3 regions of the Streptomyces sp. NPDC000404 genome follow, and region 1 is predicted to be linked to each of the others. Evidence: riboswitches for the same ligand, from Rfam matches in the RefSeq annotation. Region 1 holds a riboswitch; each other region holds the start of a gene.
What was found. Region 1 has a riboswitch for cyclic di-AMP ahead of ABT345_RS07965 (transglycosylase family protein). Riboswitches for the same ligand answer to the same signal wherever they lie in the genome.

Region 1 (7,343 bases):
GGAGACGCCGAGGATGGCGTTGGCGCCCAGCGAGCCCTTGTTGTCGGTGGCGTCCAGGTCGAACATGGCCTGGTCGATGAGGCGCTGCTCGGTGGCGTCGTAGCCGACCAGCTCCGGGCCGATCTGCTCGATGACGGCGAGGACGGCCTTCTCGACGCCCTTGCCCTGGTAGCGGTTGGGGTCCCCGTCGCGCAGCTCGACGGCCTCGAAGGCTCCGGTGGAGGCACCGGACGGAACGGCGGCCCGGCCGGTGGAGCCGTCGTCGAGGCCGACCTCGACCTCGACCGTGGGATTACCTCGCGAGTCGAGAATTTCGCGGGCTACGACGACGTCGATGGACGGCACGTTGTCTCCTTCATGGGTGTCTGGAGTTCTGCGGCACGAGCCTAACGGCCCCCGGGCCCTTCGCTACCTCGCGGCCCGCAGTACGGGACGAAAGGTGCCTCGGACGCCGGGTTCCTGACATTCGACAACGAAAGCCGCGGAACGGAAAAGCAGCTGATAAGGGGCGGAGCACGACGCTGTGTCCGGGACCAGGGTACGGAACGGCGAAACCCCGCCTCGGCGCGCGGAGGCGGCGCCGGCGGTGAGCCGGTGCCGCCCCGGGGACGTGCGCGCCGGGCGGGGCATCCCGTGGGGGGTGGGTCCGCGGGTGAGCGGGGCTCCCGGGCGATGCCGGGGCCGTGGCCCGCGGGGTCCGGGCGGGCCGGTGCCGCCTCCCGGTCCGGTGTGCCGCGCGTACCGCCGTACGCGCGGGCGAGGGGGCCGGGAGGGGCGGGGGCCCGGGGGCGGGGCGGCGTGGCCCCGCGCGGGATCAGACGTTGAGCTTCTGGCCCGGGAAGATGAGGTTCGGGTTGGAGCCGATGACGGACTTGTTGTCCGCGTAGACCGACTTCCAGTTCTTGCCGTGCGCCTTGGCGATCTTCGCCAGGGTGTCGCCGGACTTCACGGTGTAGTTGCCGTGGCCCATGACGTGGTGCTGCGGGGTCGCCGGGCGGGTCTGCTGCGGGGCCTGCTGCTTCGGCGCCTGCTGCTTGGGGGCGGCCTTGGGCTGCGGAGCGGCCTTGGGGGCGGCCTTGGTGGTACCGGTGTTCAGGTCGGGGGACGGGCCACCGGCGGTGAGGTTGCCGGCGCCGGCGCAGGACCAGGCGCCCGGGCCCTGGATGGCGAGGAGCTTCTCGGCGGCCTGGATCTGCTGGGCCTTGGTGGCCTGGTCGGCGCGGGGCGCGAACTGGGTGCCACCGGCCGCCGCCCAGCTGGACTGGGAGAACTGCAGGCCACCGTAGTAGCCGTTGCCGGTGTTGATCGACCAGTTGCCGCCGGACTCGCACTGGGCGACGGCGTCCCAGGTGGCGACGGAGGCGGCGGAGGCGTTGGTGGCGCCCATCAGCGGGACGGCCACGGCGGCGCCGGCGACACCGGCGAGGGTGGCGACGCGGACGGCCTTGGAGGGACGACGGTGCTTGGCCTTGTTGATCAGCATGCTTCGTTTTCCTCACCGACGCCTGCGAGGTGAGCTGTCGGGTTCGGGCGGTGTGGATTGCCCGGCCGCGTGACGTGCACGCGGCTTCACCCCAAGCCGGTTGGCCCGCTTTCACGGGCGGGGCCGGCGCTTACCTTGGGTCCCCCGCTCCTGCCTTCGGCGCTTGCGCGTCGACCACCTTCGCCCACCGGCAGGATTCGGCGTGTGAACGAAGGGCCCGCTTTGGCGAGCGGTGCTGACCCAATCAGAACCTCCCGTGTCGTTCAAACCCCGCTTTCTGCACCCAGTTGACTGCGAATGACCGCAGAGCGCGCATATTTCCGCAGGTAGGGCAGGGTGTGGATGTGAAGGACAGGTTAGGACACCGCGGACAGCGACGAGAGCCATGTCTCACTTTCGCCAAAACGGGCAAAAGCCGCCTACCGCCTCGATCAGTGGCCCAGATCGAGGAGTTGACCTGGGCGGATGAGGTCCGGGTCGTCGCCGATGACGTCCTCGTTGCGCTCGTACAGCGCGGGCCAGCCGCCGGGCAGCTCCCGCGCCTCGGCGATGGCTGACAGGTTGTCACCGGAGCGCACGGTGTACGCGCCCGCGTCCGGGTCCGTCCGCTCGCCGCCGCGCGAGGCGTGCCGCCCCGGGGTGCGGTCGCCGTCCCCGTCGTCCCCGTCGGCGCCGCTGCCGCCGCGGTGGCGTCCGGAGCCGTCGCCACCGCGGGAGCCGTCGGCGTCCGCCGGAGGCGTCGTACGGGACGGGTGTCCGGAGGGGGTCGTGCGGTCGGACGGGTCGGCGGACGGCTCGTCGGGCACATCGGGCCCGCCGGGCCGCTGCGAGTCCTCGGGCGCCTTCGGGGAGCCGGTGGCGTCGGGGGTGCCGGGCGAGGTGGACGGGTCCGGGGCGTCGGACGGGTCGGCGGTGTCCGTCGGGGCGGACGGGTCGGCGGTGTCCGGGGTGCCGGGGGCCGGGGTCTCGTCCTGGTCGGAGTCGGTGCCGGTGCCGGTGTGGGCACCGTCCGCGCCGGCGGGCGGGGTGGTGACGGCGCCGCCGGGGTCGACGTCGGGCGCCTGGCCGTCCTCGGTGAGTCCGGCTTCGGTCGCGCAGCGCGGCCAGGCGTCCGGACCGCGCTCGGCGAGGATCGCCTGCGCCACGGCTATCTGCTGGGCGCGGCTGGCCAGGTCGGGCCGGGCGGCGTACGCCAGCCCGCCGTGGTCGCGCCACATGTCGAGGGTGAGCTGGAGGCCGCCGTAGAAGCCGTTGCCACTGGCGCTGGACCAGATGCCGCCGGACTCGCACTGGGCGACGCGGTCCCAGGTGGAGGCGTCGGCGGCGTGGGCGGCGCCCGCGCCGAGGAGGGGCAGGGCGAGGCCCGCGCCGGTCACACCCGCCGTGACAAAGAGGGCCGGTGCCTGGCGGGGGCGACGGTGTCTGCCGTTGCCGGTGCGCATGCGATTGCCTTTCGAGCGGCGGTTGAGTTGTCCGTCCCGCCGCCCCGGTCCGGCCGCCCGGGGTCCGGTACGGCGTCCACCGGGGCGATGGAGCGCGTGTTCGGTGGCAAGGTAGCCGGGCTCACGGGGCGTCACAAGCCGGTGTAGCGGAGATCACGTGTAGGTCACGCGCCTGACGGCAAGTCAACTTCCGGCCTTCGGACGGGCTTCCGCGCAGGTGGGCGGCGTGTCGTCAGGGGGCCGGGGTGAACTCCACGGGGAGGGTGCGCAGACCGCGCATGATGAGGCCGCCGCGCCACCGCAAATCGCCCGGTTCCGCCGCAAGTCGGATGTCGGGCAGGCGGGTCAGGAGGGTGGCGAGGGCGGTCTGCCCTTCGAGGCGGGCGAGCGGCGCGCCGAGGCAGTAGTGGATGCCGTGGCCGTAGCCGAGGTGCGGGTTGTCGGTGCGGCGCAGGTCGAGGGTGTCGGGGGCGTCGAAGCGTGCGGGGTCGCGGTCGGCGGCGGCGAGCACCACCAGCACCGGATCGCCCACGGCTATCCGCTCGCCGCCGAGCGTCAGCTCCTCGGTCGCGAACCGCCAGGTGGCCAGCTCGACCGGGCCGTCGTAGCGCAGCAGCTCCTCGATGCCGGTGGCCAGGACGTCGCGGTCGCCGGCGGCCAGCGACTTCTGGAGGAGTTCGCGCTGGTCGGGGGTGCGCAGCAGGGCGTAGGTGCCGTTGCCGATGAGGTTGACGGTGGTCTCGAAACCGGCGAAGAGGAGGATGAACGCCATCGCGGCGACCTCGTTCTCGGTGAGGTGCTCGCCGTGGTCGGAGGCGCGGATCAGGCCGGAGATCAGGTCCTCGTCGGGCGCGGGCTCGGGCGGCAGGGCGGCGCGCTTGCGGTGGATCAGCTCGGCGAGGTAGCCGCGGATCTTCTTGACCGCCTTGGCGACGCCGCCGCGCGGACCGCCGCCGGTGCCGCCCGGTTTGGTGTGGCGGAGCATCATCCCGGCCCAGTCCCGGAAGTCGTCCTGGTCCTCGCGCGGGACGCCGAGCAGGTCGCAGATGGCGTAGATCGGCAGCGGGAAGGCGAACTCGTGGATGAGGTCGGCCTCGCCGCGGGCGGCGAAGCCGTCGATGAGCGCGTCGGTCAGCTCCTGGACGCGCGGGGCGAAGGCGGCGACGCGGCGCGGGGTGAACGCCTTGGAGACCAGGCGGCGCAGCCGGGTGTGGTCGGGTGGGTCGATGTTGAGCAGATGCGTCATGAGGTTGGCGCTGCGCTCGCCGGGGATGCCGACCTTGCCCTTGCCGTGGGCGCCCTCGCTGTGGTGCACCGGGTTCTTCGACAGCCGGGAGTCGGCGAGCGCCTGCCGCGCGTCGGCGTACCGCGTCACCAGCCATGCCTCGACACCGCTGGGCAGCTCCGTGCGGTGCACCGGTGCGTGCTCCCGCAGCCAGGCGTAGGCCGGGTACGGGTCGGCGCCGAACTCCCAGGTGAAGAGGGCGGGGGCGGGCGGATCGGCGGCCGCGGGGCGCGCGGCCTCCCCGGCGCCCGTGGCGGCCGTCGGGCAGCGGGCGGCGGACGGCGCGTCGCCGGGCGCCGGGCCCGCGGGGCGGACGGCCGGGGCGGGGACGGCCGGGCCCGGGGCCGGGAGGGTCGTGTCGGGGGCGGTGTCGGGCGTGTGGTGCACCTTTCGACGGTAACCGCTGCTGGGGGCGGTGCGGACGGCGCGGTGCGGGCGGGGGGGCGGCCTGCGCTCGGGGGCCGGGGGCCGCCCGGGGACAGGGCCGGTGGCCGGGGGCCGCTGCCCGGGGACGTGGGGCCACCCGGCTGCGGCTGCGGCTGCGGCTGCGGCTGCGGCTGCGGCTGCGGCCAAGCATCGGCAACGCCCGCGCTCGGGGCCGAGGCCGCCCGGGGCGCGGGGCCCGCCACCCCTTATTCGGGTATCTCCTCCGCCCCGGAGACCGGCAGGCCCTCCGCCGCGCGGATGGCGTCGCGGTAGGTGCGGGCGGCGGCGCGGAGGGCGGTTTCGGGGTCGGTGCCCTCGGCCTCGGCGCGGGCGGCCAGGGCCAGGAGTTCGTAGCCGATGCCGGGGGCCGCGGGGCGGACGTCGAGGCCGGCCGTGCGGGCGCGGGAGGCGAGCTTGGCGGCGAGGGCCAACGCGGGCTGGGTGAGCGGGACGCCGTCGGTGACCGAGGCGCGCCGCTTCTCGGTGGCCTTGGTGCGCAGCCAGTGCGCCCGGACCTCCTCGGGCGTCTCGGCCGGCTCGTCCCCGAAGACGTGCGGATGGCGGTGGATCAGCTTCTCCACGATCGTCCCGGCGACATCGTCGACCGAGAACGGTGCGTCGGGGTCGTCCTGGGCGATCCGGGCGTGGAAGACGACCTGGAGCAGGACATCGCCCAGCTCCTCGCGCAGCGCCTCGCGGTCGCCGGTCTCGATGGCCTCGACCAGCTCGTACGTCTCCTCCAGCGCGTACTTGGCGAGGTCCTCGTGCGTGCGGATGCCCGTCCACGGGCAGCTGGTGCGGATGCGGTCCATGACCTGGACGAGGTCGAGCAGCCGGGCGCCCGGCAGGTCGTAGGCGCCGGGCAGCAGCTCCAGGTCGGGCATGGTCTCGCGGCCGGAGCCGGCGAGCCGGGCCAGGCCGTCGGTCAGGGTGCTCTCGCCGTCGGCGGAGGTGAGGACGACGACCGTGCGGTCGCCGGCGACGCAGTCGTCGACCAGCTCGCGGGCGCCGGGGACGGCGGACTCCACCGTGACGCCTGCCTCGCGCAGATAGGGCAGCTGCGGATGGGCGGCGTCCGCGCAGCACACGCGGTCGGCGGCGCGCAGCGTCCGCCAGGCGTTCCAGGACAGCAGGCCGGGGGCGACCCGGTGGCTGGTGGTGAGCAGGACCAGGCGCCCGGTGCCGCCCTCGGGGCGGGCAGCGGCGTCGGCGGAGGGCACGTCAGCGTTCACCCCTCGAACGTAACGCACCCCACCGACAGCGCCCCGCGCCGCGAACCGGCGGCGGCCCCGGCACCCGCTGGCCGCGCCGGCCGGACGGGTGCCGGGGCCGCTCCCCGGGGCGTATCGGCTACGCCTGCTGCCGGGCGCCGGAGGCGTGGGAGATCCACGGGTCCTTGGTCTCGCCGAGGATCACCCGGCGGTCGTTCCAGCGGCCGAAGCGCGGGTTGACGTCGACGCCCATGGCGCGGGAGGTGCGGGCGAGGTTGTCGACGAGGCGGCGCTGGCCCTCGGCGCTGGCGCGGTCGGCGCCGATCTTCTTGGCGAGGCCGTCCAGCAGGAGTTGGTTGCGGACGGTCGCATCGACCTCGTCGGGGGCGACGGACTGCTGCTGCAGCCAGACGGCCTTCAGCCGCTCCGGGCCGCCCAGTTCCCGCTCGGCGGTGGTCCGCCACTTCTGCACATCGGCGCGGCTGACGGTCACCCCGGCGCGGTCCGCACTGCGCTCCAGGACCCGCCGGAAGATCATGCCGTTGAGGGTGACCAGGCTCAACTGGCCGGTGTTGGAGATGAGTTGACCGCCCTGCGGGGACTCGCTCTGGGCCCGGCGTACGTCCTTGACCTTCGCCTGGAGCTGGGCGACGGTGATCCGCTCGCCGCCGACGATCGCGGCGGCACCGGGGTGCGCGTCGCTGCCGCAGGCGGTGAGCAGCGGGGTCGCGGCCAGCAGGGCGGCGGAGACGGATACGGAGAGCACTGTCCTACGGCGGAGCACGGGGCCTCCCGGCAGAGATCGTGAACGAGACGGCGCGGCGCGAACGCCGTGCGGCGGCGGTGGGCGGGGCGCCCCCGGCGGGTGCCGGGAGCGGTCATCTCATCGATCTGGCGTTGATCGATAGTAGGGAGTCCGGGTGCCCCGGGCCACCGGTTGGCCAACGATTCCCCAGGTTTTTGGGTACGCGGGGCGGGGCACGGCGGGACCTTCGCCCACCGGGCACCGAGCGGGGCGCCGCAGGCCCTTCGCCCACCGGGCGGGGCGCCACGGGACCTTCGCCCCGGGCGCCCCGGTGGGCGCGCGCCCGGCCGTGCGCCGGACGCGCCCGCCGTCCGCCGCCGCTACTTCGCCGTGAAGCGCTCCGGCGCCTCGGTCGGGTTGCCGCCGGTCGGCAGCTTCTCGCCCGGGCAGCCGTCCAGCACCTTCGACATCGCCGCCTTCTCGTCCCGGGTGACCCACAGGCCGTACTTCTTCTTCACCGCGACCTGCCGGGCGACGTAGGTGCAGCGGTAGCCCTGGTTCTCCGGCAGCCAGGCGGCGGCGTCGCCGTCGCTCTTGCTGCGGTTGGCGGACGCCTCCACGGCGATGAGGTTCAGCGGGTCGTTGGCGAGCGCGATCCGCTTGCGCGGCTCCCAGCGGGCGGCGCCCTTCTGCCAGGCGTCGGAGAGCGCGACGACATGGTCGATGTCGACCTTGCTGCTGCCGCGCTGGT
Region 2 (7,343 bases), on a different contig from region 1:
GCTGTCGATGTCCGTGCCGGGGCGGTACTTGCCGGTCAGGAAGCCGGAGGCGAGCCCGTAGTACGGGACGGCGGCCACGCCGTGGCGGGCGGCGACATCGGCGAGTTCGCCCTCGTAGGTGTCGCGGGAGACCAGGTTGTACTCCGGCTGGAGGGCGACGTAGCGGGCGAGGTTCTCGCGCGCGGAGAAGGTCAGGGCCTCCTCCAGGCGCGCCGCCGAGATGTTGGAGGCGGCGATCTCGCGGACCTTGCCGGCCCGGACGAGGTCGTCGAGGACGGTCAGGAACTCGCCGACCTCCAGCGACTCGTCGTCGTAGTGGGTGTAGTAGAGGTCGATGTGGTCGGTGCGCAGGCGGCGCAGCGAGCCCTCGACGGCCTTCTTGATCGTGTCGGCGGAGAGGCCCTTGAGGCCGGGGAGGGCGCCGACCTTGGTGGCGATGACGACGTCGTCGCGGTTGCCGCGGGCCGCGAGCCAGTTGCCGATCACGGTCTCGGACTCGCCGCCCTCGTTGCCCGGAACCCAGGCCGAGTAGACATCGGCGGTGTCGATGAAGTTGCCGCCGCCGGCGACGTACGCGTCGAGCACCGCGAACGACTCGGCCTCGTCGGCGGTCCAGCCGAAGACGTTGCCGCCGAGGCAGAGCGGGGAGACGGAGAGCGAGCCGAGGGGATTACGTGTGGTGGTCATGCAGTTATTCAACACAGCGCGGGGCAGCGGCATTTCCCGGCTACGGCATCCGGGCGCGATACGTCCCCCGGGGCGCGCCGGCTGCCCGCCCCGGACGGGCGGTCCGGGGCCCGGCGCACGGCGGCGGTCCGGGGCCCGGCCCGGCGCGCGGCGCGGTTGCGCGCGCCCCGGACTCGCGCCCCGGACATGGGCCCCGGACTCCCCTCAGGGCAGGCCTCAGACGTTCAGGCCCCGGGCCCGCAGCCACGGCATCGGGTCGACGGGGCCGCCGCCACCGGGGCGGACCTCCAGGTGGAGGTGGGGGCCGGTGACGTTCCCGGTGGCGCCGACGCGGCCGATGACCTCGCCGGTGGAGACCTTGCCGCCGGTCTTCACCATCGACGAGAGGTGGCAGAACCACAGCTCCGTACCGTCGTCGAGGGTGAGGACGATGCGGTAGCCGTACGAGCCGGCCCAGCCGGCCTGGGTGATGGTGCCGGAGTGCACGGCCTTGACCGGCGTGCCCGTGGGGGCGGCGAAGTCCTGGCCGGTGTGGTCGGCGGCCCAACGGTCGCCGGCCTGGCCGAAGCTGGCGGTGAGGGTGTACGAGGTGACCGGCAGCAGATAGCTCTTGGCCAGCTCGGCCAGGCGCGCCGCCTCGGCCTTGGCGCGGGCCTCGGCCTCGCGCTTCGCCTTGGCCGCCGCCGCCTTGCGCGCGGCCTCGGCCCGCTCCGCCTTCGCGTCGGCCACCGCCGCCTTCTGCTCCGTCGTGGCGGTCTTCTCCGCCTGGGCGAGGGCGGTGTGTTCGGCGGCGTCCCGGGCGTCGCGCTCGCCGGCCTCCTGCTGGGTGTCGGCCTGCTGGAGGATGCGGCTGCGCAGCGCCTCCCCGGCGTCCGTGCCCCGGCCGTCCTCGGTGGTGATCCCGGCGGACGACAGCGGCGCCGCCGCGGTGGCCGCATCGGACGCCTCGTCGGAGGAGCCGAGCAGCGGCCCGATGCCGGGCAGCGATTCGGCGTCCGGCAGCGCCCCGGTGACGTCGGTGGCGAGGGCGCCGATGTCCGGCATGGAGATCGGGACCGGCGGCTTGTCCTCGGCGGTCGCCATGCCGCCGGCGCCGACCGCCGCGATCACGCCGACGCCGAGGACCGTGCCGCTGCGGGCCAGCGCGCCGCGCTGCTTGCCGACGCGGTGACGGCCGCGGACGGACCGCACGGACTCCTCGGTCGGGTTCCACTCACCGGGCGCGTCGTCCGCGACACCGTAGGGGCCGGGGCCCTCCGGGGCGAACGCGCCCGGCGCGAAGGTGGCCGTATCGGTCAGGGAACCCGGCAGGTCCTGGGGGAAGTGGTCGGCTGACGGGGCTTCGGGGGCAAGCCTGTTGGACGCCACGGAGGCGCACTCCTTTCCTTCCTTCGCGCCTACCGGGTTAGCTGACGGGTTCGGAGCAGGAAGGTCTCCTACGGGCGGCCTCTGGCCGAGGCGTCCGATTCACCCCATGAAGGTGGTTCCCCGGTTCCCTCCGCGCCGGTCGGGCCTGCCGAGGCATATCCAGGACACGTCACGGCAGTTCACGAAATATCGGCGCACCGGCGCACAAGGGGGCGCCGTCGCGGGAAGTGACCACCGGTGTGCCTGGGTGTCCGGCATACCTGAAGAGCGCGTACGGGATTCGGCGTGGGGGCACGGTGCCGCCTCTGCGACGGCTGGGACGACCGCGCTCCGTTATCGGACAGTAATAGAGATCGCGGCCGATTTCCAAGCGATCCCGCGAATCCGCTCCGTACGACTACGGTCATTGGCCAAGACTTTTCGGGGCAACAGCCGTGCAAACCGGGCGAGTTGATCGCCTTTCACGAAACGGCCTGTACGTGATTGTGCATCACTTGTTATGCGGAGGGGTGCGCATTCCTCACGCTCCGTGAGGGCAGTAGCGTCTGATCATGGTCGTCGACTTCACCAACAACGCATCGGCCCTGGCAGCGCGCTACCGGGACTTCTCCTGGTGGGAGGCGCGGGGCCGGTGTGCGGCCCACGAGGAGTTGACGGCACGGATCGGGCAGGACCCGGAGCTGTGCGAACTCCTCGCCGCATCCCTCCCGATGGGTAACAAGCAGCAGCCCAACCTCCTGCTGGCGGCCGTCCGCCACCTCGACGGTCCGCACGCCGAGCAGGGCCCGCGCGGCGAACTGGCGTACGGCCGCTGGCGCGAGTGGACGATCCGGCACTGGGCCGAGGTCCGCGCGGTCGTCATGAGCCGCTCCACCCAGACCAACGAACCGGGCCGCTGCGCCACCCTGCTGCCCCTCCTGGCCCGCCTCCGCGGCCCGTTGGCCCTCCTGGAGGTGGGCGCCTCGGCCGGCCTCTGCCTCCACCCGGACCGCTACCGGTACGCGTACGAGCCGGACACCGCCGCCCCGGGGACGCCCGCTCCGGCCGCGCCCCCGCAGGCGTACACCCTCGGCGCCCCGGACAGCCCGGTCACCCTCCGGTGCCGCGTCGGGCGGGAGGAGGGGGTGGCCGCGGCGGACGCGGCGGCGCCCGCGGGGCTGCCGGAGATCGTGTGGCGCGGCGGCATCGACCTCGCCCCGCTCGACCCGGTGGACGACCCCGAGGCGCTGCGCTGGCTGCGCTCCCTGGTGTGGCCGGGCACCCCGGAGCGCGCGCAGCGGCTGACGGCGGCGGTGGACGCGGTGCGGGCGGCGCCGCGGCCCGAGATCGTCCGCGGCGACCTGGTCGAGGAGCTGCCCGCGCTGGCGGCGCGGGTCCCCGAGCACGCCACGCTCGTCGTCTTCCACACGTCCGTGCTGTCGTACCTGCCGCTCGCCCACCGGGAGCGGTTCGCCGACCTGGTGCGCGCGCTGCTCGCCGGGCGGCCGGGCGGCGGCCACTGGATCTCCCAGGAACACCACTCCGTCACCCCGTGGCGGCCCGCACCGGCCGCCGGCCGCCTCACCCCGGACCACCGGGAGCGGCTGCTGACCCTCGCGCTGGACGACCGCCCGGTCGCGCTGACGGGGGCGCACGGCCAGAGCCTCCACTGGGTGGCGTAGGGGTCCGCCACCGGGACCGCACCCGGCGCGCGGGGCCCACTCACGCGCCCCGCGCGCCGGTGCGGCCCCGGGACTCCTCGCACGCCCGGCGCGCGCCGGCACCCCGCGCGCCCCGCGCTCCGGGCCTACTCCCCCAACGGCCGCTGCACCGCCAGCAGCGCCATGTCGTCCGCGCCCGCCCCGCCCGTGTGCACGGCGACCTCGGCGACCAGCGTGTCCAGCAGCTGATCGGGGCCGGGGAAGACCCGGCCGCGCAGCCGGGCCACCGGGTCGTAGAACTCCCCCGCCCGGTTGCGCGCCTCCGTCAGCCCGTCCGTGAACAGCAGCAGGACCGAACCGGCGGGGAAGAACAGCTCGTCCGCCCGGTCCGGCCACCCGGCCACCTCGCTCATCCCCAGCGGCAGCGCGTGCACCGCGGGCACCAGCGTCCGCAGCCCGCCGTCCGGGTTGAGCAGCAGCGGCGGCGGATGGCCCCGGTTCAGGACGCGCAGCACGGCGCGCTCCCCGGACGGGATCTCCGCGAGCACCGCCGTGGTGAACCCCTCGTACTGGTCGAGGCCCTCGCGCCGCCGCCCCTCCCGCTGGAGCGCCCGCTCCAGCCGGCCGGCCACCGCCTCCAGCGTCGCCTCCTGCTCCGCCGCCTCCCGGAACGCCCCGATGACGATCACCGCCGCCTCGACCGCCTCCAGCCCCTTCCCCCGGACGTCACCGACGATCAGCCGGACGCCGTGCGGCGTCTCCTGCACCGCGTAGAGGTCCCCGCCGATCCGCGCGTCGGCCTGCGCACCCACGTAACGGGCGGCGACGGCCAGCCCCCCGATCCGCTCCGGCGGCGTGGGCAGCACCGCCCGCTGCGCCGCCTCGGAGACATCGCGTACGGAGGCGAGCCGGGCATCGGAGAGGCGGACGACGCGGTTGATGCCGAGGGCGAGGAGGGCGACGACGAAGACGGTGGAGACCTCGGTGGCGGAGAGGTTGGCGTCCTGGGTGTCGTTGACGAGTGCCGACCACAATTCGCCGAACAGCGCCGCGAGGGCGCAGAGCGCCGTGTTCCGCAGCGAGTAGAGCGGCGCGGCGACCAGCGGCGCCGCCGAGAAGAACGGCGAGGCGGTGTAGCGGTCGGGCGTGACGACGTCGAAGACGATGCCGACGAGGATGAGCAGGGCGGGCAGCCACCGCGCCAGCCGGCGGCCGAGCGGCGACATCTGTGCCCGGCGCGCCCACCGCTCCCGTTCCGCCGAGCGGACCCGCCCGCCTCGCGCCATCCGCACCGGCCTCTTCCCGCTCGCCTGCCCGCGGCCGGCCGTGCTCCCGGCCGCTCCTCCGGCCCCCCAAGGCTCGCCGCCCCGGCTCCGGACGGCGAGCCCGGAGGGGCCGGACGGGTCACCGGCCGTCGCGCCCGCACCGAACGGACGGCACCGCCCCGCACCTGACACAGCGCACGGCAGGCACCGGCCGGCCCGAGCATCCGCACGCGACCGGGCGCGCCCCCCAAACGACGGAGCGCCCCACCCCGTACATCCCGGGTGAGGCGCTTCCTCGCAGTTCAGCGGCGCCGCAACGCACCGCATCCGGTGGGCCATCAGGGGCTCGAACCCTGAACCAATGGATTAAAAGTCCACTGCTCTGCCAATTGAGCTAATGGCCCGCTCCGAGCAGCATAGCCCGACACCCTCCCGCGGCCCGAAGGCATTGCCGCACGGAGCGCTCCGCGGCGGCCCCGCCCGGGTGCGCCCGCGGCGGCAGCGGCGCCGCAACGCACAGGGCCCGTACGGCACTTGTGTGCGGTACGGGCCCTGCGGGCGGTTCAGCGGCGCCGGTTCACGGCGTCACGCCGGCTGCCGTCAGCCGTTGCGCTTCCAGCGCGGCTTGTCGTCGCGGCGGCCGTAGGAACCGGCGCCGGCACCCGAGCCGCGGTGGTCGTCACGGCGGCCGTAGGGACGGTCGCCACCGGAGCGGAAGCCGCCGGAGGGACGGCCACCGGAGCGGTCGTCACGGTTGAACGGACGGTCGCCGCCACCGGAGCGGTAGCCACCGGAGGGACGGCCACCGGAGCGGTCGTCACGGTTGAACGGACGGCTGGGGCGGTCACCGCGGTCGCGGTCACGGCCGAAGCCGGAACGGTCGTCGCGGCGGTCGAACGAACGGCCACCGGAACGGTCATCGCGGCGGTCGTCACGACGGTCGAAGGAACGGCCGCCCGAGCGGTCGTCACGGCGGTCGAACGAACGGCCACCGGAACGCTCGTCGCGGCGGTCGTCACGACGGTCGAAAGAGCGGCCACCGGAGCGGTCGTCACGACGGTCGAACGAACGGCCACCGGAACGCTCGTCGCGGCGGTCGAAGGAACGCCCGCCGGAACGGTCGTCACGACGGTCGAACGAACGGCCACCCGAGCGGTCGTCGCGGCGGTCGAACGAACGGCCACCGGAACGCTCGTCGCGGCGGTCGCGGCGCTCGTAGTTGCCGCGCTCGTCACGCTGGGGGCGGCGCTCCTCGGGGGACTCGGCCTGGGCCGGCACCTCGGCGGCCACGGCCTCGACGGTCGCGGCGACGGCGGCGAGCGCCTCGGCCGGGTCCTCGCCGCGCTCACGGGCGGCGCGGGCGGTCAGCCGGTCCGCGTCCTCGCGCAGCTCGGTGGCGCGGCGCTGGACGCGCTCCAGCTCCCGGGTCAGCTCCTGGACCTCGCGCTCGGCCTGCTTGGCGGAGTTCGCGGCCGACTCGGCCTGGACCTCGGTGAGCGACCGCGCGCCGGTGATCCGGGCGACGTCGTCGTCGAAGGCACCGGCGCCGCCGACGATGTGGCGCGAGGCGTCGACGCCCGCGTCCTCCATCAGGCGGAAGATCTGCCGGCGCTGGTGCGGCAGGGACAGCGACACGACGGTGCCGGAGCGGCCCGCACGCGCCGTACGGCCGGAACGGTGCAGGTAGTCCTTGTGGTCACCGGCCGGGTCGACGTTGAGGACCAGGTCGATGCCGTCGACGTGGATGCCGCGCGCGGCGACGTCGGTGGCGACCAGGCAGTTGACGTAGCCGTCCTTGAAGTCGGCCAGGGTGCGGGTGCGCGCGCCCTGCGTCATGCCGCCGTGCAGCGCGTCGGCCTTCACCCCGGCGTCGCGCAGCTGCTCGGCGACGCGGTCGGCGCCGAGCTGGGTGCGGACGAAGATGATGGTGCGGCCCTTGCGGGCGGCGATGGCGGCGGTGACCGGCGCCTTGTCCTTCGGCTTCACGACGAGGACGTGGTGGGTCATGGTCGTGACGTTGCCCTGGGCGCTGTCGACCTCGTGGCTGACCGGGTCGTTCAGGTACCGCTTGACCAGCGTGCCGATCTCGTTCTCCATCGTGGCGGAGAAGAGCATGCGCTGGCCGCCGGTCGGCACCAGGTCGAGCAGCTCGGTGACCTCGGGCAGGAAGCCCAGGTCGGCCATCTGGTCGGCCTCGTCGAGGACGGCGACCTCGACGTCGTCCAGCGAGCAGGCGCCGCGGTTGATGATGTCGCGCAGCCGGCCCGGGGTGGCGACGAGGATGTCGACGCCGCGCTCCAGCGCGTAGATCTGGTTGCCCATGGACGTACCGCCGCAGACGACCTTCAGCTTCAGGCCGAGGACGTCGCCGTAGGGCTGCAGC
Region 3 (7,343 bases), on a different contig from region 1:
CGGAGGGCAGCACGCGGGGGCGCCGCGGGCGCAGGCCCTCGGTCAGGCACGCGTCGTAGGCGAGGAGGGAGAGCGCCTCGGAGTTGCCGAGGACGGCGACGCGGGCGCCCGCGGGGAGGGGTTGGGAGGCGAGGAGCAGTCCGGCGTCGAGGAGTTCGGTGACGGTGTCGACGCGGATGACCCCGGCCTGCCGCATCAGGGCGGCGACGGTGCTGTCCGGGATGCGGACGGTGGGCACCGTGTGGCCCAGGGGCGCGGTGCCGTGGTGGCGGGCGCCCTTGGCGACGACAACCGGTTTGACGGCGGCGGTGCGGCGGGCGAGGCGGGTGAACTTGCGGGGGTTGCCGATGGATTCGAGGTAGAGGATCGCGACGTCGGTGTCCGGATCGTCGTACCAGAACTGGAGCAGGTCGTTGCCGGAGGCGTCGGCGCGGTTGCCCGCGGAGACGAAGGTGGAGACGCCGGCGGGCGAGCCGTCCCCGGGGCCGCGCTCGTGCAACCCGCTGAGCAGGGCGATGCCGATCGCCCCGGACTGGGTGAAGAGCCCGATGCGGCCCCTGGCGGGCATCGCCGGTGCGAAGGAGGCGTTCAGCCGGACGTCGGGGGCGGTGTTGATCAGGCCGAAGGCGTTCGGGCCGATCAGCCGCATGCCGTACGAGCGGGTGCGGCGCAGCAGGGCGCGCTGGCGTTCGCGCCCCTCGGTGCCGGCCTCGGCGTATCCGGAGGAGAGGACCAGGACGCCCTGGACGCCGTGTTCCCCGCAGTCGTCGATCACCTCGGGGACGCGGTCGGCGGGGACGGCGATGACCGCGAGGTCGACCGGGCCGTCGATCTCCCGCAGGGAGCGGACGGCGGGCACGCCCTCGGGGTCGAGGCGGTCGGTCCCCTCGGGGAAGGCGTGGTTGACGGCGTGGACGCGGCCGGTGAAGCCGGAGTCGAGGAGATGGCGCAGGGCGGTGCGGCCGACGCCGCCGGGGGTGCGGCCGGTGCCGATGACGGCGACCGAGCCGGGGGCGAGGAGCCGCTGCATGGAGCGGGCCTCGGCGCGCTGCTCGCGGCCGCGCATCACGGCCATGGACTGCTCGGTCGGTTCGAGGTCGAATTCCAGCCGGACGACGCCGTCCTCGAAGGTGCGCTGCTGGGTGTACCCGGCGTCCGTGAACACCTTGATCATCTTGGTGTTGGCGGGCAGGACCTCGGCGGCGAACCGGCGGATGCCGCGCTCCCGGGCGACCGCGGCGATGTGCTCCAGCAGCGCGGAGGCGACGCCGCGGCCCTGGTGGGCGTCCTGCACCAGGAAGGCGACCTCCGCCTGGTCGTCCCCCGGATTCCTGGCCGGCAGGCCCCGGTCGTCGATCCGGTCGTAGCGGACGGTGGCGATGAACTCGCCGCCCACGGTGGCGGCGAGGCCGACCCGGTCGACGTAGTCGTGGTGGGTGAAGCGGTGCACGTCGCGGTCGGAGAGGCGGGGGTAGGGCGCGAAGAAGCGGTAGTACTTCGATTCGTCCGAGACCTGTTCGTAGAAGGAGACCAGGCGCTCGGCGTCGTCCGGGGTGATCGGTCGGATCCGGGCGGTGCCGCCGTCGCGCAGCACCACATCGGCTTCCCAGTGGCTCGGGTACGCATGATCCGGCTGCTGCTGCATGCGGACAGCGTACGACCGGGCACCGACAACCGGCTCGGTGTGCGCGGGACCGGGCGACGGCCGGTCGCCGGCGCCCCGGAGGGGGTGGCCGGGCGGTGTGTCCGGGCCGCCCGGACGTGGTGCGGAACACCGGCGGTGGGGCTTCCGGAGCACCGGGGACCGCGTGAGAGACTGGTCTAGACAACTGTGACGACTCGAAGGGCAACACCATGGCTGAGCGCCGCGTCAATGTCGGTTGGGCCGAGGGCCTGCACGCCCGTCCCGCCTCGATCTTCGTCCGTGCGGCCACCGCCGCGGGCGTTCCGGTGACGATCGCCAAGGCCGACGGCACCCCCGTGAACGCGGCCTCGATGCTCGCGGTGCTGGGCCTGGGCGCCCAGGGCGGCGAGGAGATCGTGCTCGCCTCGGACGCCGAGGGCGCGGAGGCCGCGCTGGAGCGCCTGGCGAAGCTCGTCGCCGAGGGGCTCGACGAGCTGCCGGAGACCGTCTGAGCCGGAACTTCGCCGCCTCCCCGCAGCCGGGGAAAGGCCCCGCCGCCACGACCGGAACCGGTCACCGCGGCGGGGCCTTTCGCGTTCCCCGCGGCGGAACGTCGCACACCGCGCTCCCGGAGCGGCACCACTCCCCCGCCCGCAATTCCCCACCCTCACGGGCGCCACACACCCGAATAAGTGAATACCCGGCCACGTGGTGCGGCAATTCCAGGATGGCGCGTTTTATCGGAACCCGATTCCGCAATTTCCCGTACGGGGCCGTAAGGATCCCGCCACGCGGCGGCCGCCCCGTATACCGCGTCCTCTAGGCAGAACGCGCGCGCCCGCTTCCGACGGGGCGCGGCGCCGTGCGTGCCGCGGCCGCCGAACGGTGCCGCGGGCGGTAGGCCGGGAGCGACCGCGCCACATGCGAGGCCATCAGGGCGCGCGCCGCCTCCGCGTCGCCCCGGGCCACCGCGTCCAGCACCGCGCCGTGGTCGTCCCAGGTCTCCGCGTACCGCGCCGGGCGCTCGACGACATACATCCACTCGATCTTCCGCCGCACCTGGGTCAGCAGCGCGGTCAGCCCCGGATTGCCCGCCGCCCGGGCCAGCGTCTCGTGGAACCAGCCGTCGAGCCGGGGCAGCTCACCCGGGCAGCCGCGGCGGGCGCGCTCCCGGCCGAGCCGCACCACGCCCCGTAAGACCTTCAGCTGCGCATCGGTGCGGCGGGCCGCCGCGCGGGCGGCGCCCATCGGCTCCAGGAGCGCGCGCAGATCCAGGAGATCGGCCGCCTCCTGCGCGGTGGGGGCGGCGACGCAGGCGCCCGCATGGCGCCGCGCGGTGACGAACCCCTCCGACTGCAGGGTCCGCAACGCCTCACGGACCGGCACCCGGGAGACGCCGTAGCGGGTGGCCAGAATGTCCTCGACGAGCCGGCTGCCGGGGATCAGCGTGCCGGAAACGATGTCGTCGCGAATCGCCGTGGAGATGCGCTGCACGGAAATCTCGCCTTGCGTCATCGCGGGCACCTCCACCGTCCTCCCCGGAAAACGCCGGTGCACGGCGCCTTTTCCGCGACCTTATTCGAACGGCGGTGGCGCCTTTACCGCCTTCACACATTCATGGAAATCTTTTGGTGAGCGCATTCCCGGCCGTCGGGAAATCCGGCCATCCGCCGTACGGCACCGGACACGCCGGAGCCCCGGGCCCCCTGTCGGGGCGGTCCGGGGCTCCGGGAAGCTGCAGGGTCAGACGTTGACGCCGTGCGCGCGCAGATAGGCGATCGGGTCGATGTCCGAGCCGTAGTCCGCGCCGGTGCGGGCCTCGAAGTGCAGGTGCGGGCCGGTGACGTTGCCGGTCGCGCCGGACAGCGCGATCTGCTGACCGGGCATCACCTGCTGGCCGACCGAGACACCGATCTGCGACAGGTGGCCGTACTGGGTGTACGTGCCGTCGTTCATCTTGATGACGATGTTGTTGCCGTACGCGCCGCCCCAGCCGGCCTCGACGACGGTGCCCGCACCGACGGCGTGCACGGTGGTGCCGGTGGCGGCGTGGAAGTCGATGCCGGTGTGGGTGCCGGAGGACCACAGGCCACTGGACGCCTGGTAGGCGGTCGAGACGTACGAGCCGGAGATCGGGGCGACGAAGGCGTTCAGGCGCCGGCGCTCCTCCTCGCGGGCGGCGCGGACCTCGGCCTCATGGCGCTTGTCGGCCACCGCCTTGGCGGCCTCGGCCTGCTTCACCGCGTCGGCCTCGGCCTTCGCCTTGGCCTCGGCCGTCTCGGCGACGGCCTGCTGCGCATCGGCCTGGGCCTGGACGCGCTCGGCGAGTTCGTCACCGAGGACGACGGCCCGCTGCAGACCCGTGTCGTGCGAGGCGCCGGAGGTGGCGGCCATCGCGGGAGAGGACACGGAGGCAACGACGCCGCTGGCGGCGAGACCGGCTATGCCGGCGATGTTGCGGGTCGTCCGGGCGCTGCGGCTCGGACGGCGGTGCTTCCCGGTGGCACGGGTGAACGCCATGTGCTGGCTCAGTCCTTTCCTTCCTTCTCGCCTACCGGGTTAGCTGACGGGTTCGGAGCAGGAAGGTCTCCTACGGGTTCCTCCGGAGAGGTACCCGATTCACCCCAGGGGACATGTGGGTCCCCGGCTCCCCTGGCTCGCGCCGTACGGGGACTCGGCGATGACTGTCCGGTGCCGCGGTTGCGGCGTGCTGCTGACGGACAGCGCGCATGACGCTAATCGCGGCAACTTTCAATCGGCAAACAGAAACGCGTTTTTGTGCGTTACGCCACACGTGGGCGACGGAACCGGAACCCTATAATCCGGGCACGAAAAGGGGACCCCGAGGGCCTTTTCCCCCTCGGGATCCCCTTTGTCCTACCGCATCCGTCCGCGGGACGGCCCGGCCGGGGCCATCGCCCCTACGGTCCGTCAGCCGCTGACGACCGTCACCTCGCCGATGCCCAGCGCCCGGACCGGCTCGGCGATCTGCGCCGCGTCACCGACCAGCACCGTCACCAGCCGGTCGGCCGGGAACGCGCTGACCACGGCGGCGGTCGCCTCGACCGTGCCGGTCTCGGCCAACCGCGCGTACAGCTGCGCCTGGTAGTCGTCCGGCAGATGCTGCTCCACCTGGTCGGCGAGGGTGCCCGCGACCGCTGCCGCCGTCTCGTACTTCAGCGGCGCGACACCGACGAGGTTCTGCACCGCGACGTCCCGCTCGGCGTCCGTCAGCCCCTCCGCCGCGAGGGTGCGCAGCACCTTCCACAGGTCATCGAGGGCCGGGCCGGTGGACTCGGTGTCGACCGAACCGCTGATCGCCAGCATGGCGGCGCCGGTGGGCCCTCCGGGCGCGTCCGGCGCCGACGAGCGCAGCACCTGACCGAAGGCCCGCACGCCGTAGGTGTAGCCCTTCTCCTCGCGCAGCACCCGGTCCAGACGGGACGTCAGGGTGCCGCCCAGGCAGTACGTGCCGAGGACCTGCGCCGGCCACTGGCGGTCGTGGCGGTCGGCGCCGATCCGCCCGATGAGCAACTGCGTCTGCACCGCGCCGGGGCGGTCGACGATCACGACGCGGCCGGTGTCGTCCGCGGTGATCGGCGTGACGGCGACCGGCTCGGCGGCCGACCCCTGCCAGGCGCCCAGCGTGTCGGCGAGCGCCGCGTCCACGTCGATGCCGATGAAGTCACCGACGATCACGACGGTGGCCGCCGCGGGCCGCACATGCGCCGCGTAGAACGCCCGGACGGCCGCCGCGTCGATCCGCCCGACGGTCTCCTCGGTGCCCTGGCGGGGCCGCGAGATCCGCGCCGACGCGGGGAACAGCTCCTTGTACAGCGCCATCGCGGCGCGGCGCCCCGGGTTGGCCAGCTCGTGCGGGATCTCGTCGAGACGGTTGCGCACCAGACGCTCCACCTCGCCCTCGGGGAAGGCGGGGGCGCGCAGCGCGTCGGCGAGCAGCCCCAGGGCGCGCGACAGCCGGGAGGCCGGAACCTCCAGAGAGACGCGCACCCCGGAGTGGTCGGCGTGCGCGTCCAACGTGGCGCCGCAGCGCTCCAGTTCGGCGGCGAACTCCTCGGCGTCGTGCCGGTCGGTGCCCTCCGACAGCGCCCGCGCCATGATCGTGGCGACGCCGTCCAGGCCCTCCGGCTCGGACTCCAGCGGCGCGACGATGTCGACCTCGACGGCGACGACCTGCTGGCCGGGGCGGTGGCTGCGCAGCACCGTCAGGCCGTTGGGCAGCGCACCGCGCTCGGGCGCCGGGAAGGCCCACGGCCTGGGCGCCCCGCCGCGGGGCTGCGGGTGGAAGGTCATCTCGCTCATGGCCAGGTCCTCGCGGGTGGTGGCGTCGCTCACCGGTCCGCCTCCTCGTCGTTGTCGGCGCTGTCGTCGGCGGCGGTCGGCTCGTACACCAGCACCGCGCGGTTGTCGGGGCGCAGCCGGGCCTGGGCGACGGCCTGCACCTCCTCGGGCGTGATGTCCAGAACACGCCCCACGGCGGACAGCGCCAGCTGCGGGTCGCCGAACAGGACGGCGTAGCGGCACAGTTCGTCGGCGCGGCCGCTGACCGTCGCGAGGCGGTCCAGCCACTCGCGCTCCAGCTGGGCCTGCGCCCGCTCCATCTCCTCCGGGGTCGGCCCCTCGGCGGCGAACCGGGCCAGCTCCTCGTCGACGGCGCTCTCGATGTCCGCGACCTCCACGCCGCCGGACGTCTTGACGTCCAGCCAGCCCAGGGACGGCGCACCGGCCAGCCGGAGCAGGCCGAACCCGGCGGCGACGGCGCTGCGGTCGCGGCGCACCAGGCGGTTGTAGAGGCGCGAGGACTCGCCGCCGCCCAGGACGGTCAGCGCGAGATCGGCGGCGTCCGCCTCCCGGGTGCCGTCGTGCGGCAGGCGGTAGGCGGCCATCAGGGCACGCGAGGGCACGTCCTCCGCGACGACCTCCCGCAGCTGGCCGCCCATGGTGTCGGGCAGCTCACCGCTGCGCGGCGGCTGCTTGCCGTCGTGCGAGGGGATCGACCCGAAGTACTTCTCGACCCAGGCGAGGGTCTGCTCGGGGTCGATGTCGCCGACCACCGACAGGACGGCGTTGTTGGGCGCGTAATAGGTGCGGAAGAACGCCCGCGCGTCCTCCAGGGACGCCGCGTCCAGGTCGGCCATCGACCCGATGGGCGTGTGGTGGTACGGGTGGCCCTCCGGGTACGCCATGGCCGTCAGCTTCTCGAAGGCCGTGCCGTAGGGGACGTTGTCGTACCGCTGGCGGCGTTCGTTCTTGACGACGTCGCGCTGGTTCTCCAGCGACTCGTCGTCGAGCGCCGTCAGGAGGGAGCCCATGCGGTCCGCCTCCAGCCAGAGCGCCAGCTCCAGCTCGTGGGCGGGCATGGTCTCGAAGTAGTTGGTGCGCTCGAAGCTCGTGGTGCCGTTCAGCGAGCCGCCGGCGCCCTGCACCAGCTCGAAGTGGCCGTTCCCCTTGACCTGCGCGGACCCCTGGAACATCAGGTGCTCGAAGAGGTGGGCCAGACCCGTGCGGCCCTTGACCTCGTGGCGGGAGCCGACGTCGTACCAGAGGCAGACCGCCGCCACCGGTGTCAGAGGGTCTACCGAGAGCACCACGCGCAGGCCGTTGGCCAGCCGGTGCTCGGTCGCTGTCAGGCCGCCGGAGCCGGCTTTTTCTGTGGCCGTGTGACCCATGGGCATGTACGTCCCTTCGATCCGCTTGC

Region 2: linked by a shared signal. The riboswitch ahead of ABT345_RS14685 (M23 family metallopeptidase) and the one ahead of ABT345_RS07965 (transglycosylase family protein) in region 1 are both predicted to bind cyclic di-AMP.
Region 3: linked by a shared signal. The riboswitch ahead of ABT345_RS29055 (M23 family metallopeptidase) and the one ahead of ABT345_RS07965 (transglycosylase family protein) in region 1 are both predicted to bind cyclic di-AMP.

The regions. Positions count from the first base shown of each region.
Region 1 is NZ_JBEPDN010000003.1:453,514-460,856, reverse strand. Features, by position in the region: gene eno (phosphopyruvate hydratase) at 1-345, opposite strand, end outside; gene ABT345_RS07965 (transglycosylase family protein) at 815-1,483, opposite strand; cyclic di-AMP (ydaO/yuaA leader) riboswitch at 1,488-1,655, opposite strand; gene ABT345_RS07960 (transglycosylase family protein) at 1,915-2,925, opposite strand; gene ABT345_RS07955 (cytochrome P450 family protein) at 3,158-4,597, opposite strand; gene ABT345_RS07950 (nucleoside triphosphate pyrophosphohydrolase) at 4,843-5,868, opposite strand; gene ABT345_RS07945 (SurA N-terminal domain-containing protein) at 5,987-6,631, opposite strand; gene ABT345_RS07940 (HNH endonuclease family protein) at 6,973-7,343, opposite strand, start outside.
Region 2 is NZ_JBEPDN010000007.1:22,346-29,688, forward strand. Features, by position in the region: gene ABT345_RS14680 (aldo/keto reductase) at 1-687, opposite strand, end outside; gene ABT345_RS14685 (M23 family metallopeptidase) at 904-2,055, opposite strand; cyclic di-AMP (ydaO/yuaA leader) riboswitch at 2,068-2,221, opposite strand; gene ABT345_RS14690 (DUF2332 domain-containing protein) at 2,607-3,716, shown strand; gene ABT345_RS14695 (PP2C family protein-serine/threonine phosphatase) at 3,842-4,981, opposite strand; tRNA gene ABT345_RS14700 (tRNA-Lys) at 5,292-5,364, opposite strand; gene ABT345_RS14705 (DEAD/DEAH box helicase) at 5,561-7,343, opposite strand, start outside.
Region 3 is NZ_JBEPDN010000017.1:88,367-95,709, forward strand. Features, by position in the region: gene ABT345_RS29040 (bifunctional acetate--CoA ligase family protein/GNAT family N-acetyltransferase) at 1-1,645, opposite strand, end outside; gene ABT345_RS29045 (HPr family phosphocarrier protein) at 1,855-2,136, shown strand; gene ABT345_RS29050 (GntR family transcriptional regulator) at 2,444-3,139, opposite strand; gene ABT345_RS29055 (M23 family metallopeptidase) at 3,368-4,144, opposite strand; cyclic di-AMP (ydaO/yuaA leader) riboswitch at 4,158-4,314, opposite strand; gene ABT345_RS29060 (M16 family metallopeptidase) at 4,556-5,938, opposite strand; gene ABT345_RS29065 (M16 family metallopeptidase) at 5,977-7,314, opposite strand.